One region of the Lysinibacillus sp. K60 genome, then DNA from elsewhere that is predicted to be linked to it. Evidence: riboswitches for the same ligand, from Rfam matches in the RefSeq annotation. Region 1 holds a riboswitch; the other holds the start of a gene.
The links. A riboswitch is a leader RNA that binds a small molecule or an ion and turns the genes downstream of it on or off. The one in region 1 is predicted to bind S-adenosylmethionine.

Region 1 (8,874 bases):
GGAAAAATGCCATAGATCAATGGTACATAAATTAAGTTATATACAACAATAATCGGGGCAGCGATTGGCACAATTAAACCAATGATAAAGAAAAGAAACATAAAAGGTTCTTTTTTCCACATAAATAAAAATGCACGTAATGATTCTCGAAGCCAAGAACGTTTCCATCTCATTTGTTGTGATAAAAAAACTTTCGTATCAGAAGGAACAATCGTAGAACAAATTGCATTATCCTGATAGCCTGTTCGATGTGTTTTTAAGATATAATTGGTCATACTGCGGTCATCCCCAAATGTAGCTGGCTGACCAAGAAACTTTTGATTGAGCCAGGCTGTTTCATTTTTTAAAATAAGCTCTTTCCGATAGCAGGCTAATGGCCCCGATAAACAAGTAACCGTATCAAACCATGATTCAGCTGCTTTCATAATTCGAAAAGCTATATAATAACGGACTGCTTGTAATTTTGTAAGCGAGTTGGTAAATTTATTTTCAACCTCCGTTCGACCAGCCACACCGCCCATTTTAGGATCTTGGAAAGGCTGAACTAAATTGCGGATGGCATGTGGCTCTAAAAAACTATCTGAATCCACAAACACAACTAATTCATGTTTTGCTTGATGAACCCCTGCAACTAAGGCTTCACGTTTTCCTCCGTTCTGTGGGAGCTTAAAAAACTTTAAGCGATCATTCGTCCTAAAACGTTCACCCTCACCATGTATAAGGTTAATCATATCCTTTGCCTTTTCTTCTGTGCGATCTGTTGAACAATCATCAACAACGATTACTTCTAACTTATCCACTGGATAATACTGATTGATACAACTTGATACCGTGCGATGAATCCATTCCTCTTCGTTAAACACAGGGATAATAATGGATACACCTGGTTCAAACTTCGGATTAATTGGTACATTTTTATAGAGAATACCAAACATATATCTACTTAACAGAAACGTTGCGGCAATAATACTATAAAGATATAAAAATTTATTAAATCTGAAATAAATCAAACTTTCTGCTCTCATTAATATGACACAAAGGGACACAATCAAGAAAAACAAACTAGCTACAAAAATAGAAACGCCCCAACGGTTTTTTATCATATATTCATTTAATGGATGCAAAAATTCACAAGCAATGTAATAACGGATTTGTTCATCTACTTCTTTCGTAAAATAACGTACAACCCGAGCCTTTAACTTGACTTTGGACTCATAGCCCTCTGGCATTGCCCCTCCTGGTATTGTGAATCCCATTGTTAGTATTTCATCGATTAATAACTGTTGGGGCTGATGGGAGTAAACAAGGATACCCGTTACTGAAATATCCTCTGCATAATATTTATTTGAACTCACTGGACGTCTAGGTCTTTTAAGCTGAACTTCAAAATTTGTTTCATAGCGTAAACTCATTCGTTGGAGACGATAAACTTCGTTCACATCTGTAGGATCAATCTCCTCTTTCTGGTAGGATGCTCCACGTCGATCCACTAGGTTTCGTACATTTTCAGGATCGGGAATATTTGATAGAATTCGGCGGTCAGAGCGTGGTGTCGTTAAAATCTCTTTTTTCGTTGTCATCACTCATTCACATCCCTACTTATATCTTCCTCAATCCAAGTCGACATTTTACTAAAGCTATAGCCATCTTGTTGTAGTTTTTCAATAATTAGTGGTAATGCTTCTACTGTATTCGTTCCATCTAAAATATGCATGACAATGACTTTCCCTGGTGCAGCCCTTTCGATTACTCGTTCATAAATGTCCTGTGCTTTAAAATCTAAATTCCAATCAAAAGAAGCAATATCGTACATTGCAATGGTTTTTATCCCCGCAGCAGTAATAATTTTGGCTGTTCGCTCATCCATTATGCCTTGCGCTGGTCTGAAATATAAAAGCGGTGGCTCTTGTAACGCATAGGTCAGCGCTCGATGAGCCTTCACTAAATCATCCTGCAATTCTTCAGGTGTCATTTTCGTAACATCTAAATGATAATAGGAGTGACTTGCTACCTCATGACCTTCCTCTACAATCATTTTTGCTAACTGTGGATTTTTCTCGACTCCACTACCAATTAAGAAAAATGTACTTTTGATATTATATTTTCGTAAAACGTCCAGTACTTCTTTTACGCGCTTTTCATGAGCCCAATCATCAAAAGTAATAGCTATTTCTTTTTTGGAGGTCTCTTTTCGATAATATATATTTGGCTTGGCATGCTCATAGTTTAAATTGGGGCTAACAGCGTCATACCCTTTTATTTCTTCTACAGACTTTGTTAAATATCGTTCGTCTAACACATCGCTTAACGTAGTAATCGTGTACTCACGTTCTTTAGCTAATTGCGCTATTAAGGGAATGGTATCAATAATGGCAGGATTAATGTATGTGTTGAGATGGATGATAGAGCCCCTATCAATATATTGGCTGATATAGTCAATCAGCTCTTGAGCACTTTGCATTTTTCTATCAAGTGGATTAATAGATAATCCAATAACAGCCTTCATATCTAGTGTGGCTGCTACTAAACGCATATTGTCGGTTACATCACCTGAGCGACTTCGCACATATTTCGGTGTATAGCCTAAATGCTCTTCAAAAATTTGATTAGTTAAAAAAATTTCTTCATACGTCTGGTCATAATCTAACGTCGCTACATTTGGAAACGTCAATGTACCGTTTTGTACCTCATGACCCCTCTTTAAGATATCCTTCACAAGCTCTGGCTCTTGAGCAACACGCATGCCCTCCAAGAAAAAAGTCGCTTTCATATTCGATTCATCTAATTTTCTTAGTAATTGCTCCATTGTTTCGTTATCTGCAAAGCCATTAAATGTTAAGGCAACTTTCGATACGACAATATTGGCATGACTAATTAAATCACTCATTGACCCATCAGATTTTTTGATTTTAATAGATGAATCAACAGGATGATTCGTTTCTTCGGTAGCGGAGTGACATCCCGTTAGAATCAATAAAATAAGCAGACTACAGATTTTAAGTAGTTTCATTTCCAATGAATTCCCCTTATAACTTGTGATAATTTTTATTTTCGAACGCAAAATTGGTATTACGTGTATCAAAAATTAAGGAAGCCTGTTGATCAATTAAAGAGTAATCAATATTTGCATGATTCGTTAAAATTAATACGGCATCTGCCTGTCTGATTATTTCTGCCGTTAATGGAACTGTGTTTAAAAGGGATTGTTGTACAGAGAATGTTTGAATAAACGGATCGATAATCTTTAGTTCACACTGACTATCTAATAGCTGTTGGATAACACGAAGTGCTGGAGATTCACGTGGATCATTTATATTAGGTTTATAGGTAACACCAATGACAACGATACTGGCCTTACATAGTTCTTTATTTAGTTTACGTAAGTAAATTTCTAATCTATTCACAACAAAGTTCGGCATTGATTCATTGACTTTATCTGCAGCCTCAATCAATGTTGCAGAGATGCCATGCTGTTGCCCAGCCCATAATAAATATTTAGGATCTACGGGGATACAATGTCCCCCAACTCCAGGTCCGGGTTTAAACGGCATAAAACCATATGGCTTTGTAGTAGCTGCTTGAATAACCTCCCAAACATCAATATCCATTTTATAACAAATTTGACTTAACTCATTGACAAGGGCAATATTGATTTGCCGAAATGTATTTTCCAGTAATTTCTCCATTTCAGCTACTCTCGGACTCGTCACAGTATATATAGTGGTATGAATGACTGTTTCATAAAAAACCTTTGATACTTCTAGACATGCTGCTGTTATACCCCCAACCACTTTCGGCGTATTCGAAACGGAAAACCTATTATTGCCTGGATCTATACGTTCTGGTGAATAAGCTAAAAACAAATCATTACCTATAACAAAACCATTTTTTTGAAAAATGGGCTGAACAATATCTTCTGTTGTCCCAGGGTAAGTTGTACTTTCAAGAATAACGAGTGCACCAGACTTAATATTTCTTGCAATGCTATACGTTGCCTCTTCTATAAATGAAATATTAGGCGTTCCATCTATTGTTGTAGGTGTTGGTACACAAATTACTACTACGTCAACATGCGAAAGTTTAGCAAAATCATTAGTGACTTCAAATTGTTTATTTTTAATGATTTGCCGTATATTTTCTTTAGATAAATCAGCTATATAACTATCACCTGCCTGTAACAGTCTGATTTTATCTTGATTTTTATCAAAACCTATAACACGAAAACCACTTTGCGCAATCTCAACAGCAAATGGTAACCCCACATAACCAAGTCCAATAACCCCAATAGTCGCAGTTTTAGATTTAATTTTCTTTGATAGCACTGAGCTTAATGATTGCGTTTTTATTTTCATAAAAATTTACTCCTCTATCTAAACAATATTCAACTTCTAACAGATTTAACGTTAAAGAATTTAGCTTTAAACAAACTCCTTTCACTGCTAATTACCACTGCATGATTTTTCAGTGAAAAACGATTAATCAAAAACATTCAACAATTTGTTAACGTTTATATAGTACTAATTGAAACTAAACAATTTCTAAACATTTCGAAAAACGTTATAAAATACCTATTTCCATCAAATCCTGACAATAATAGTGCAATAAACTACATTATATTTATCAATAATTTCAAAACTTCTATTTCAGGCTAAATAATTAATAAATGCAAAAAATCCTTTAAGTATGACAAATACTTAAGGGATTTATAAAAAAGGTATATGAGTTATATGACTCACATACCTTTCGAATATTATTTAACTGGTACTACTGCTCCTTTCCACTCTTCTAAAATGAAGTCTTGGATTTCTTTAGATGTTAATACTTCTAATAATTTTTTAATTTCAGGTTTTGTTTCATCACCTGCACGTACAGCGATGATGTTAACATATGGAGATTCTTTATCTTCAAGAGAAATAGCATCTTCAATTGGGTTTAAACCGTTATCGATGGCAAAGTTAGAATTGATAAGTACTGCATCGCCTTCATCATTTTCGTACATTTGTACAAGCATCTCTGGTGCAGTATTTGCATCGAATTTAAAGTTTTTAGGATTTTCTTCAATATCCTTTAATTCTGCTGCTGTTTTATCAATGCCTTCTTTTAATTTGATTAAGCCTTTAGCCTCTAATAATGACAGCATACGACCATGGTCAGATACTGAGTTAGAAAGTAAGATTGTTGCGCCTTCAGGCAGGTCTTCTAACGTTTTATATTTTTTTGAGTAAATACCAATTGGTTCAATGTGAACGCCACCTGCATTGACGAAATCATAGCCATTGTCTTTAATTTGTAGCTCTAAATAAGGAATGTGCTGGAAATAGTTGGCATCAATATCTTTTGACTCTAAATTTTGGTTTGGTAGAACATAATCTGTATACGTTTCAATTTCAAGGTCTATGCCTTCTTTAGCTAAGATCGGTTTTGCTTTGTCTAAAATGACTGCGTGTGGTGTATTAGAAGCACCTACTTTTAATGTTACGTTTTCTTTGCTATCTGTTTGATCACCTGATGCTGATTTTTCATCTTCTTTTTTATCTGTACCGCAAGCTGCTAATGCTAGTACAAGTATTGATAAAAATAATCCTGCTAATAACTTTTTCATTTATGACACTCCCTTTTATTTGTTTAAAATATGTTAGCGGTAAGAACCGAAATAACCTCTTTTACTTGCTAGCGTTTATCAATTTTCTCGGTAATTAAATCACCAATCCATTGAATAATAAATACGACTACTAAGATCAAAATAGTTGCCATTAATGTCACATCTTGGCGATTTCGCTGGAAGCCGTCTAAGAAAGCTAAGTTACCAAGACCCCCTGCACCAATAATTCCTGCCATCGCAGTATAACCTACAAGAGCAACAGCCGTTACAGTGATACCAGAAATCAAGGCTGGCAATGATTCAGGAACCAATACTTTCCAAATAATTGTAGAAGTTTTCGCCCCCATTGAACGAGCTGCTTCAATCACACCTTTATCAATTTCACGTAACGCAATTAATACCATACGAGCATAAAACGGTGCTGCACCGATAATTAATGCAGGTAACGCCGCATTAGCTCCTCGAATTGTACCTAGTAAAAACTTCGTAAATGGAATTAATAAAATAATTAATACGATAAATGGAATGGAACGGAAAATATTTACGAGTGATCCTGTTAAAAAGTTAACGATTTTATTTGCCCATAACTGATTGGGACTAGTTAAAAATAGAACAATACCAATGACTAACCCAAGAATAAATGTCACAACCGTTGATATAGCTGTCATGTATAATGTTTCATACGTAGCTTGCCACATATTTTCCCAGTCTACATTCGGAAAGAGATTAGTTAGCATTTTCAATCACCTCCGTCTGTACTTCCACTGTATTTAAATAACGAAGGGCTTCAGTGACGTTTGTCTGAGAGCCATCAATTTGCACAATCAATGTACCATATGCACCATTTTTTGTTTGCGAAATATTTCCGTGAACAATACTTACTTCTACATCAAATTGTTTCACAAGATGTGAGATGACAGGCTGTTCTGTTTTTTCACCAACAAAAATAAGTTTGACAAGTTGTCCAGTTGGATAGTTTGTTTTAATTTGTGCTACCGTATCTTGTGTTTCCTTAGTGTCTGTAATTTGAGATACAAACTTCTTAGTAATAGCTGCCTGTGGGGCTTGGAAGACTTGCAATACCTCACCACGTTCCACAATTTCGCCTGCCTCCATCACCGCTACACGATGACAAATTTTGCGAATGACATGCATTTCGTGGGTAATCAGGACGATTGTTAAGCCTAAGCGTTCATTTATATCTACGAGTAAATCAAGAATAGCATCCGTTGTTTCAGGATCGAGTGCGGAAGTCGCCTCATCACATAGTAAAACCTCTGGATTATTCGCTAATGCACGTGCAATTCCTACACGCTGCTTTTGTCCACCAGAAAGCTGGGATGGATAGGCCTTATCGCGCCCTTCTAAGCCTACAAGGGCAATCAATTCCTTCACACGTGCTTCACGTTGAGCCTTTGGGAAGCCTGCGATTTCTAAAGGGAATGCAATATTTTCGGCAACTGTTCTCGACCAAAGTAAATTGAAATGCTGGAAAATCATACTTACCTTTTGTCTAGCCGCTCTAAGCTTTTGCCCTTTTATCGATGAAAATTCTTGATTGTTCACCGTTACTGTTCCTGCTGTCGGTTTCTCTAAACCGTTTAATAAACGAATCATGGTACTTTTACCAGCACCACTATAGCCGATAATGCCAAAAATTTCACCTTTATTAATAGTAAGGTTGACGTCTTTGACTGCCGTTAATTCGCCATTTGCTGTTTTGTATTTCTTTGTAATATTTTGAAGCTGGATCATAGCGAATACTCCTTTTCTCATATAGAAAACCCCTTCACTCACAGACAAGTAGAAGGGGTCACGTATGATACGTTAAACCGTTCTCTCATCTTTCAAAGAAAAATCTTTGAGTGATTTGGCACCTTTTCACATTGTGATGGTTGCCGGGCTTCATAGGGCACTTCCCTCCGCCACTCTTCATAAGAGTTCGATATATTTAATGTTTTAGTAATATATTTGATACTTTACCACGCTAGTAAAGTTCAGTCAATTGATTTTTTTAACAATTCATATAAAAATGGTACGGATTGAAAGGCATAAATTTTTTCTGTCACTTTTCCGCCATCACTGATGAGTAGACAGGGAACACTTTCAATTTGATGCTCATAGGCAATGTGTTCCAAAAAGTTGATATTTGCTTTACCAATTTGTAGCTGTGGCAGTAATTGTTCAATAACGGACATCATTTTAGATGCCACTGCACATGTTCCACACATCGGAGTATATAAATAAAATGCAGTTTTCTCTCCCGACTGTTTAGCCGTTTCCCACTGCTCTGTTGACCATTCTTCCATTTACTCACGCAACCTTACAAAATATATTCATTATGGATTGAAAAATGTGCACGCAGTAAAATCATCGCTAGGACTTTTCTTGGTGTCGTTTCTACTTCCTTGTATGTTGGCATTGTGCGCAGATGCTCAGCTTCTGGATAATGTCTGTCCATTAATGCACGTAGCTTATCCCCAGAAGTATCTGCATCAAAAAAAGTAAATAGCTCACAGCCCTCATAGGGATCCAGTAGTTCTTCTAGTTGATGCACACCAATTGTACCATTCGTACATAGTATTGTAACATTCTCATTCAAAATAGGCTCAATTTGTAGCTTATCTGAACGCCCTTCTACTATCAAGCATTTTCCCTCGAACATTACGCCACCTCCATTTAGAGATCCCCACTTATAAGTCATTATATAACAAAAAACGCCGGTAGTTGCCGACGTTTTTCGATTATGGCTTGTCTTATTCAGCGATCATTTCTTCGTATTGCTCTGCTGTCATTAGTTTCTCAACTTCTGATGCATCAGCAGGCTCAACAACGATCATCCATGCTTTTTCATATGGTGATTCATTAACGAATTCTGGGCTATCTTCTAAATCTGCATTTACTTCCACTACAGTACCTGAGATTGGTGCATATAATTCAGAAACAGTTTTTACTGATTCTACGCTACCGAATGGATCATCTGTTTTGATTTCGTCGCCAACTTGTGGAAGCTCAACGAATACGATATCTCCTAATTCAGATTGTGCGAAGTGAGTAATACCAATACGTACTTTTCCATCTTCTACTTTTACCCATTCATGTTCTTCAGAGTATCGTAAGTCTTTAGGTGTGCTCATGCAAAAAACCCCTCCATAAATATGTAATATATTCACTTTCAGTGTGCCATACTTCTCCTCTAAATACAAGGTTTAATACGGTTATTTCCAAGCTTGCTCAAAATCTACTTCTTTAAAACCTAAAGTAACTTTTTT
Region 2 (8,874 bases), on a different contig from region 1:
GAAAGGACGCTGGAGGAGCGGAAATCAACCCCTTGCCTTGCTAAATGGGCTTTTTCTACTAGTCATATGATCTTTTTCAACAACATGAAGAACGCTCTTAATGAGGGCTTTCTTTGTGTTGTTATGCCAATTCAACAAAAAGGGGTGAATTATCAATGGGTAACTTAACACATGTTTATACGTTACAAAATATCTCTTATGCAATTCAATCATCAAAAAAGTTATTGATTAGTAGTGATTTCTATACACTTTTCATCGTAATGAATGGTAGCGGAAAGCTAGAAATAGATCATGACACCATTCATTTTAGTGAAGAAAAGTGCATATTGATACCGCCAAATAACACGGTTAGTATCCACATTCAAAGTGAGCACCTTTGTTTTTATCAATTACAATTCAACATTGTCAATCTCAGTAATAGTCAGAATTCACATAGCCATTTTACAAGTATCAGCGAACGACATCTTCTCCCCTTTTCACAATGTCATAGACTGCTAGAAGTCATCTATCAGAACCGGTTAGCGGAGGATGAACACACGATTTTTGAACAGCATGTGCACTTTCAAGAACTGATGTTATTGCTCTTACATCAAACCATACCCAAGCAGATGCAAAAAAATGATCGCCAATCTGTTGAACAATCCATTAACCATTTACATAAACATTATGAAAAGGAGTGGACGGTTGAACAGCTAGCACAGCTCGCTGACGTACCAAGATGGAATTATACGCGTATTTTTAAAGATATTACGGGACAAATTCCTCTTCACTATTTAACTAACATTCGTATTGAAAAAGCTAAGCAACTATTAATGACAACAAATGATCGAGTATTTGAAATTAGCCAATCTGTCGGATTTAATAATGAGTATTATTTCAATCGTCGTTTTAAAGAACATGTCGGCATCTCTCCAGGACAATATCGAAGAAATCAAGGCAGCCATCTACGTGTATTTGCACCATTCTTAGAAGATTTCTTTGTTGCCCTTGGGATTACGCCAATTGCTCAATTCAGTCATTCAAAATGGGGAAAACAAGACTATTTAGGTCTACAGGAAGTGCCAGATATCGATGTACAAAATAGAGAAATAGATCGACTCCTTTACTATAAGCCAACTTTAATTATGCTAGATTCTGGTATAGAGCGTTGGGAATCCTTTCATCATTTAGATGAGGTAGCCCCCGTCTGCCACCTCTCACACCCCGGAGAGAATTGGCAATCTACTTTATTTAAAATTGCAGATCTAACAGGAAAAACCTCTTTGATGCAAGACGTAATCCTACAATATGAAGATAAAGTACAACAAGCAAAAGGAATTCTTAGCAAATCTGTTTATGGGCAAAGTGTGGCATTTCTCCGTATTTCAGCCATTGGCATTACTCTATACGCGGGCCCTGAATGTGGCTATACGGGCCCCATTTTATATCGTGACTTAGGTTTAATGCCACATTCACTAGTATGGAGTATTCCGCACAATCAACGTAAAGTTCAACTGACATTTGCTCAATTGTTGCAATTAGATGCTGATCATTTATTTATTACCTTTGATAAACAACATTCCATTTATGAAAATGAGGAACGTGCTATTTTAAAAACTCCTACTTGGAAAAACCTAGCTGCCGTTAAAAGCAACTGTATCTATGAAGTAGACTTTTTAACATGGATGAATTATGGCATTTTATCACATAGTAAAAAAATTGATGATGTCTTGAATGTACTTGGCTAAAAGGAAGCTTACTTTAGCTTCCTTTTTAAATGTTTAGGACAAACATTGCACTGCTAATAACACCGAAAGCCGTTTGGCTACATAAGATAAGTTATCAGTTATAGGATAGGAGGAATGACCTTGTATTACAATCCTTATCCGTATTTTGTGCATCCCTATCATTATCCAACATCGCCTATCGCTAATCATTTTGCCATTAGACCCTTTTCGCAACACCTAGCAATGCCGACCAATAATCCTTTTCCACCTGTCGATACACACAAATTAAAAGCTTCAGCATCACGGATGAAGGCGATGATGCAGCAAGCCCAATTACTTACGGATAAAATAGATAGCTCCCAACAATTCGCACATGATTTAATGAATGCTGCTCAACTTTCAAATAAAACAGAGGTTGAAAAATTAATCACATCAACAGGCATTACGGTGAAATTTGAAACAAACTATACACCAGACAGTTTTATAATACGTCTTATTGATAATGATTGTTGTGGCGTCACCTTAAATTTGAATTGGTGAAAATTCCTAGTGAACTTGTAAACTATAAAAAACTATGCTAAAGTGTTTGTATTGTTATTTCTGAAAATTCTTATATTACTTTTCTTATCAAGAGAGACGGAGGGATTGGCCCGATGAAGTCTCAGCAACCAGCTAACAGTATGGTGCTAATTCCAATTGGCAAAATGATCAGCCTTGAAGATGAGAAGAAGAACTACCGTTGTTTCAAGCAGGAGTCCTCTTCTATTAGGGGACTCCTTTTTTATTTACCACTATTTTTTACAGAAAGCAGGGAAATCGATATCTAATGAACTTTTGCAAGCATTGGAATTATTAAAATCGAAACAGTGGGTTGACTTAACACATACTTTCGGCCCTAATTCACCACATTTTTTTATGTTTGAGGACGCTAAATTTGAAACATTATTTTCTCATAAGGATGGTTTCTTCGCTCAACAATTCACGTTCCCTGGTCAATATGGCACACATATCGACCCACCCATTCATTTTGTGCGAGATACTCGCTACTTAGAAGAATTAGAACTAAAAGAGCTTGTTCTCCCCCTTGTTGTTATTGATAAATCACAAGAGGCTGCGAGCAACCATGATTTTACATTAAGTGTAGAAGATATTCTTAATTTTGAGGACAAGCATGGAGAAATTGAAGCAGGAACATTTGTTGCATTACGTACAGATTGGAGTAAGCGCTGGCCAGATAAAGAGGCTTTCAGTAATAAGGATGCAGATGGACATAACCATATCCCTGGCTGGGGTTTAGAAGCTTTACAGTTTTTACTAACAAAACGTAAGGTAAGCGCAATTGGTCATGAAACATTCGATACGGACTCTGCTGCTGATTTTCGTAAAAATGGCAAGCTAGAGGGCGAATATTTTGTGCTTGACCAAGACACCTATCAAATTGAGCTAATGACTAATTTAGACAAGCTACCTGCGAAAGGTGCTATCATCTTCAATATCGTACCTAAGCCAGAAAAAGCATCTGGCTTCCCTGTGCGCTCATTTGCTATTTTGCCATAACATAAAAGTCGGTATAGCGTATACCGACTTTTATGTTTGTCCATTTCTTTTTTTGAATAAAAAGTAAGCAATGAGCATCCCTACAATAAATAAAAGGATAAGATAGATACTATAATGAGTTAAATAGTATCCAACAAATCGCCATTTCTCTCCAAGCATCTTTCCTAATGATATAAATGTGAACGTCCAGATAAATGCCCCTATATAGGCAAAAAGCGCAAACTTTCTATAAGGATAATTATTAATAGCCGCAATATATGCTGTCAAATGGCGTACCCCTGGAATAAAATAGCCAATTAATAATAGGGTAGGTCCTATTTTTGTAAACATCTTTTTCGTAAAGTCAATTTTTTGCTCTGTAATATGAATTCTAGGGCCATATTTCTGCAATAACGGTAAGCCAAAACGATAACCAATATAGTAGCTTAAGGTAATGCCTCCAACCGCACCAATCATTGCACTGACCAAAGCAGGAATGTGTTCAAGACTTTCTCGGTAAACACTATAGCCTACATAAGTTAGAAACACCTCATCAGGAAGTGGCACCCCAACAATACCTCCAATTAGAATCACGATAATCCCAAAGTATCCGTAATGTTCAATTAGAGACTGCACGTGATGTGCCATAAATCATCCCACCTAAAATTTATTAAAATCTACCTGCTATATATAGTGTAACCTCAGCGCTCTAAATGACTTGAAGCTGACGTAAAGCAAAATTGATACCGCCATCCGTAGATTTCTTTGTAACAAAATTGGCAGCTCTTTTTAGAGCTTTACTACCATTTCCCATAGCAATTCCTACTCCTACATACTCCAACATATCAATATCATTATCCCCATCCCCAAAGGCAATCGCATTCTTAGGGTCAATATTAAAATGATCAAGCACCGCTTTAATAGCTATAGACTTCGAAACATCCTGCTGTAAGACATTCACTATATAAGGATGCCAACGCTGTAAAAATATATTCGAAAATTGGCTAGTATATCTTTTTTCTGCCAGCTCATCCGCATATAAACACATGAGGAAAACCTCTTCATCTACAATTTTTTCATTTATAAGTGGAAAAGCTCGTAAAGATAAAGTTTCTTGCATCGCTCTTAAAGCTACTGGACTTTGTATGCTATTCATGGATAGCTGCTCTGTAAAAAATGTTAGGCTATGCTGCTGTTCCTGTGCAAAAGCCTGTACATTGTGGACAATTTCTTTGGCAATCGGAGTTTTATGTATGACAAGTTCCTTATGTTTCACATAGGCTCCATTTGCTGTAATAAAGGTTTCAATCCCCAGCGCTTTTAACTCATAGCACATAGATAAGGGTCTTCCAGTAGCCGCTACAAGATGGATTCCCTTTTCTTGCAATAGCTGAATAGCTTGTTTTGTACTTTCTTCCACACAGCCATCCTCATAATTAATCAATGTGCCGTCTACATCAAAAAACACGATATTACACTTCATTTTGAGCACCTCCATTATAGTTATTTAGAACCAATTAAATTAAATTTATAATTTTTCTCCCTTGAAATATGTGAAAGTATTTTGACAAACTGTAAGCAAACTATACAACTTCCATTTACACCACCGATAAAAACTATTACAAGCGTATTTATAATAATATTTAACTAAAAATTCCTTGAATATTTTTATTTTAATAATTCTAAAGGAGTATACCAAAGAACACAAAATTGTTAAAATAAAAGATAATAACTTAAATACATTGAACGATAAAATCTTATGTATAAATAGAACAAAAGAAATAAAATTTTAGAGTACGCAAAGGAGTTGATTCTTATGGCATTTAACATTTACTACTATGAAAGTAGTGTGGATTGTAAATTTTGCAAAAAGCAGTTTACAACATATAAAGTTCGCCCTAATCGATATAAAATTATCGAAGAACAAACGGATTTCATGCCTGTTTACGATGGCCTAAACCCTTTGCTATATGAAGTTGCCGTATGTCCACATTGTGGCTATGCCTACCATAAATCTATGACACGGACATATGGACCTTTCATGCTACTCATTGATGAACTATACATTAAAGAGCTCCAGAAACCTATGGATATTTGTCAGGAACGTACAATTGATGATGCCATTATCAGTTTTAAGCTCGCCTATTTAGTATCCCGTGCGTCAATGGAAGAATCTCTTTTAATGGCGAATTTCGCTTTAAAAATTGCTTGGCTCTATCGATTAAAAAAGGACGAAGAATCCGAAAAGCGCTATCTTTTTGCAGCTAGAGACTTTTATAGTAAATCCTTTGCCTCTAATCAAGAAGGTGGAGAGAGAATTCAGTTTTTACATGCTGAATTGAGCCTTCGACTTGGTGATATTCCTGAAGCTAAAAAAGGATTTTCACGCTTAATTGCTGATCGAAATGTTTCGACAAAATATCGCAAGCTTGCACGCAATCGTTGGGAAAATTATAAATATGACGAACAACCTGTAACAATTAATGAAATCATTAATTAGTGGGACGAGGAGATGATTAACTATGTTGCTATTTCAAAGGAAAATTGATGTGAGAGAAGAGGATATATTTTCAGAGCTACATCATTTTTTATTAAGAAAAAATAATCGCTACCTAACAAACGATGAAGTTGTCGCTTTAACAGGCGTATCATCTGAGTTGCTTCACAAATGGGTAAAAGCAGGAAAATTAAAGAACTCCATTTTCCCTAATTTAGGGGCACCATGCGAACGATGTGGGCAGATTACGCAAGCTAAAATTTGCGTGAGCTGCTCTTCCTCCATTGTTGGTACATTAAAACAAGAAGAAAAGGATCGTGCATGGTTTAACCAAATTCAACGTAACCATGCAAGAGCAAGTACGTATCACTATAAATAGCATTCCTACATCTCCATCACTTGGAGGTGTTTTTCTTTTTTACATACTAAATTTAAACTAATTTTAAACAAATTCTTCCTAAATTTTAAACTCCCCTTCCTATAATTAAGTATCAATATAAAGTGAAGGGCTGATAATTAATGAGGAAAGCTAGGAAGCATAAGGTTTTATTAAGTTTTGCACTGGCAAGTTTAATAACAGTAAGTGGAGTAGTAAATGTCTCTGCTGTTGCCCCTGTAAATGAGGAGATTATTGAAAACGTTTCTGCCGTCAAACAAGCTAGGACTTCTAATGAAACATTACTTGATTGGAAAAAATGGGCGAATGACCATGCATATAGCCTGTCATCCATCCAGCCTGAAACGTTTAATGGACTAAAAATTCCCGCTAACAAATTTGAGGATTTAGAGATGCTAAAACCTTTATTACATGATAAACGTATTGTCTTTTTAGGGGAAAGCTCTCATGGAGTGGCACAATTCAATCTAGCAAAAACACGTTTAATACAATTTTTACATCAAGATATGGGCTATAATGTCCTTGCCTTTGAAAGTGGTATGGGCAATGTAATGAACGCTCAAGGACAAATTGATAAACAAGCAGCTCTACAAACAATGAAGGATGCCATTTTCGGCGTTTGGTGGACAAAAGAAACTTTGCCTCTGTTTGACTATGCAAAATTGACTCAAGCAACAGAGCAACCTCTTGTACTTACTGGCTTCGATATTCAACAGCAAGGGGCATTTACGAACGGAGATTGGCTGCATAACCCCAAGTTGGCTCAGCAATTCAATGAAGCTGAGAAGGAACTTGCTGAATGGAGCTCGGGAAAAGATTTGAAGGGCTATCAAAAAGTAAAAGCTACTATAATTGATGTGTATAAACAGGTAAAATCACAAATACAAATCAAAGAAAAAGAGCTACAGGCAGCTTATCCAAAAGAGCCTCATATTGTAAAACTAATGGATCGCACTCTAGCAGATCGCATTCGACTAGCAGACGAATATATAGAGTTAACAATTCAGTCCAATATCGACATTGAAAAAAATAATATAGAATCATTTTTGCAAACTATGGAATGGCGAGATCAAGCGATGATGGAGAACTTACTTTGGTTAGCTGAAGAGGTGTACCCAACAGAAAAGTTTATTGTATGGGCTCATAACGATCATATTCGTAAAGCACAATCGGATGTAATGGGGTCTCCTTACCCAGTTAAATTAATGGGGGAACGTTTACCTGATATCTATAAGAAATATAGCTATGTAATAGGTCTATACATGACTAGTGGAGAGACAGCAAATAATATGGGAGAACCTATGCCTGTCTTACCTCCTGTCAAAGGATCTATTGAAGATATTCTGTCTTCAACAAATAAACCTTACACATTCATCGATTTACGCAATCGTCAAAATGAACGAGGCAACTCATGGATGTTTGAACCACGCTTATCCTATAGTTGGGGAATGATACAGGAAAGTCTTGTTCCGAGCGACCAATACGATGGTCTACTTTTAATAGACCAGGTGAATAAACCAACTTATATCAAATAATCTCTCTTATTAAACAATAGCAAACTAGATTTCCTAGTTTGCTATTGTTTTAAGTATCCATCGATATAGTATCCCATTCTTCGCCTTGATATCCAATCATCCAAAATAAGCCTCTACGTCTTTCCATCACAACACTTTCATTTAATGCTAAAGGAGCTTCTTGTCCATTGATGCGACTATCTACACAAGCCCAATGTAATCTGTAAATTTTATCCGCCTCATCTACTATTTCTTCCTTACTGTGCGGTACAGTTTGATCATAAAATTGCTCAAATGTCTCGCAACGAGAAACTACTTGAATTGCATATTCACAATCACATACATCGTCAGGGAAATTTAGCTCTTCCACAAGCCCCAATGCCCAAATAAGTGTCCAATAGGCTTCATATTGCCATGATATATTGACTGCTTCTTGAGCGCCAGGATGCTGAGCCTCAAGAAAGCATTTTTCATGCTCCGTTAAAAATTCATGCACCTCATATGTGCGTAGCATATTGGTAAAGAACTCTCTAGACTCCTCAATATCACCCTTCTGTGCTACATCACAAGCGAATTGAATAACAATCAACAGGGCAACCGCTCTTCTTGCAATATCCTCTTGGCTTTTAAATTGAAGATTTTCTACTGGTGGTAGCTGAGGAAGCGATGACGCATAAGGTATGTCCTTATCTGTTAAAAAAGCTATCGTTCTATTTTTTCGTGCCTCTCCCTGTGCTGATGTGACCTCTTGTGCATGTATCTTTCTTGTGCAAGCATGTGGTTGAAAATCAGATGGACCTGATTCTCCATTAGGATAAACAATAACCATACCGTTCTGATCCAGCAAAGTACCATCTGCTAGGAAACCAATCCCCCCTATGCTTGCTAGTAATTTTATAAATTGCTGCATATGGTCTTCTGTCATCTCTTTGTTCATTTCGATTGCAACGACAGTATTGAGCACTGATATTTGAATCATTATGCGTTCTTTTAGCTGTTCATCTTTAAATGGAATTTTATCGTAAAAGCCCATCATCCCAGGTATATTTTTTACAAAATAATCAGGGTGCGTATCTTCAGTTAAAATATTTATAGAGCATCTATATTTATTAAATAAACCTCTTGATTTTAATAAATATTCGTTATCATCTTTTTCAATAATGAAGCTTTTTGCCAATACATCGGATAGTTTATCCTGAATATCATCTGTATCATTTTTGGAAG

Region 2: linked by a shared signal. The riboswitch ahead of HCH28_RS15095 (cyclase family protein) and the one ahead of HCH28_RS12935 (methionine ABC transporter ATP-binding protein) in region 1 are both predicted to bind S-adenosylmethionine.

What each region holds. Positions count from the first base shown of each region.
Region 1 is NZ_JAASJR010000005.1:220,898-229,771, reverse strand. Features, by position in the region: gene HCH28_RS12960 (glycosyltransferase family 2 protein) at 1-1,580, opposite strand, end outside; gene HCH28_RS12955 (polysaccharide deacetylase family protein) at 1,580-3,010, opposite strand; gene HCH28_RS12950 (nucleotide sugar dehydrogenase) at 3,027-4,352, opposite strand; gene HCH28_RS12945 (MetQ/NlpA family ABC transporter substrate-binding protein) at 4,751-5,602, opposite strand; gene HCH28_RS12940 (methionine ABC transporter permease) at 5,671-6,339, opposite strand; gene HCH28_RS12935 (methionine ABC transporter ATP-binding protein) at 6,329-7,357, opposite strand; SAM riboswitch class I at 7,440-7,543, opposite strand; gene HCH28_RS12930 (thioredoxin family protein) at 7,600-7,911, opposite strand; gene HCH28_RS12925 (toprim domain-containing protein) at 7,926-8,267, opposite strand; gene gcvH (glycine cleavage system protein GcvH) at 8,359-8,739, opposite strand; gene HCH28_RS12915 (arsenate reductase family protein) at 8,821-8,874, opposite strand, start outside.
Region 2 is NZ_JAASJR010000006.1:209,216-218,089, forward strand. Features, by position in the region: gene HCH28_RS15085 (helix-turn-helix domain-containing protein) at 156-1,727, shown strand; gene HCH28_RS15090 (YuzC family spore coat inner layer protein) at 1,842-2,246, shown strand; SAM riboswitch class I at 2,328-2,433, shown strand; gene HCH28_RS15095 (cyclase family protein) at 2,526-3,263, shown strand; gene HCH28_RS15100 (DedA family protein) at 3,294-3,890, opposite strand; gene HCH28_RS15105 (Cof-type HAD-IIB family hydrolase) at 3,952-4,725, opposite strand; gene HCH28_RS15110 (DUF2225 domain-containing protein) at 5,059-5,742, shown strand; gene HCH28_RS15115 (hypothetical protein) at 5,765-6,118, shown strand; gene HCH28_RS15120 (erythromycin esterase family protein) at 6,259-7,671, shown strand; gene HCH28_RS15125 (DUF4272 domain-containing protein) at 7,721-8,874, opposite strand, start outside.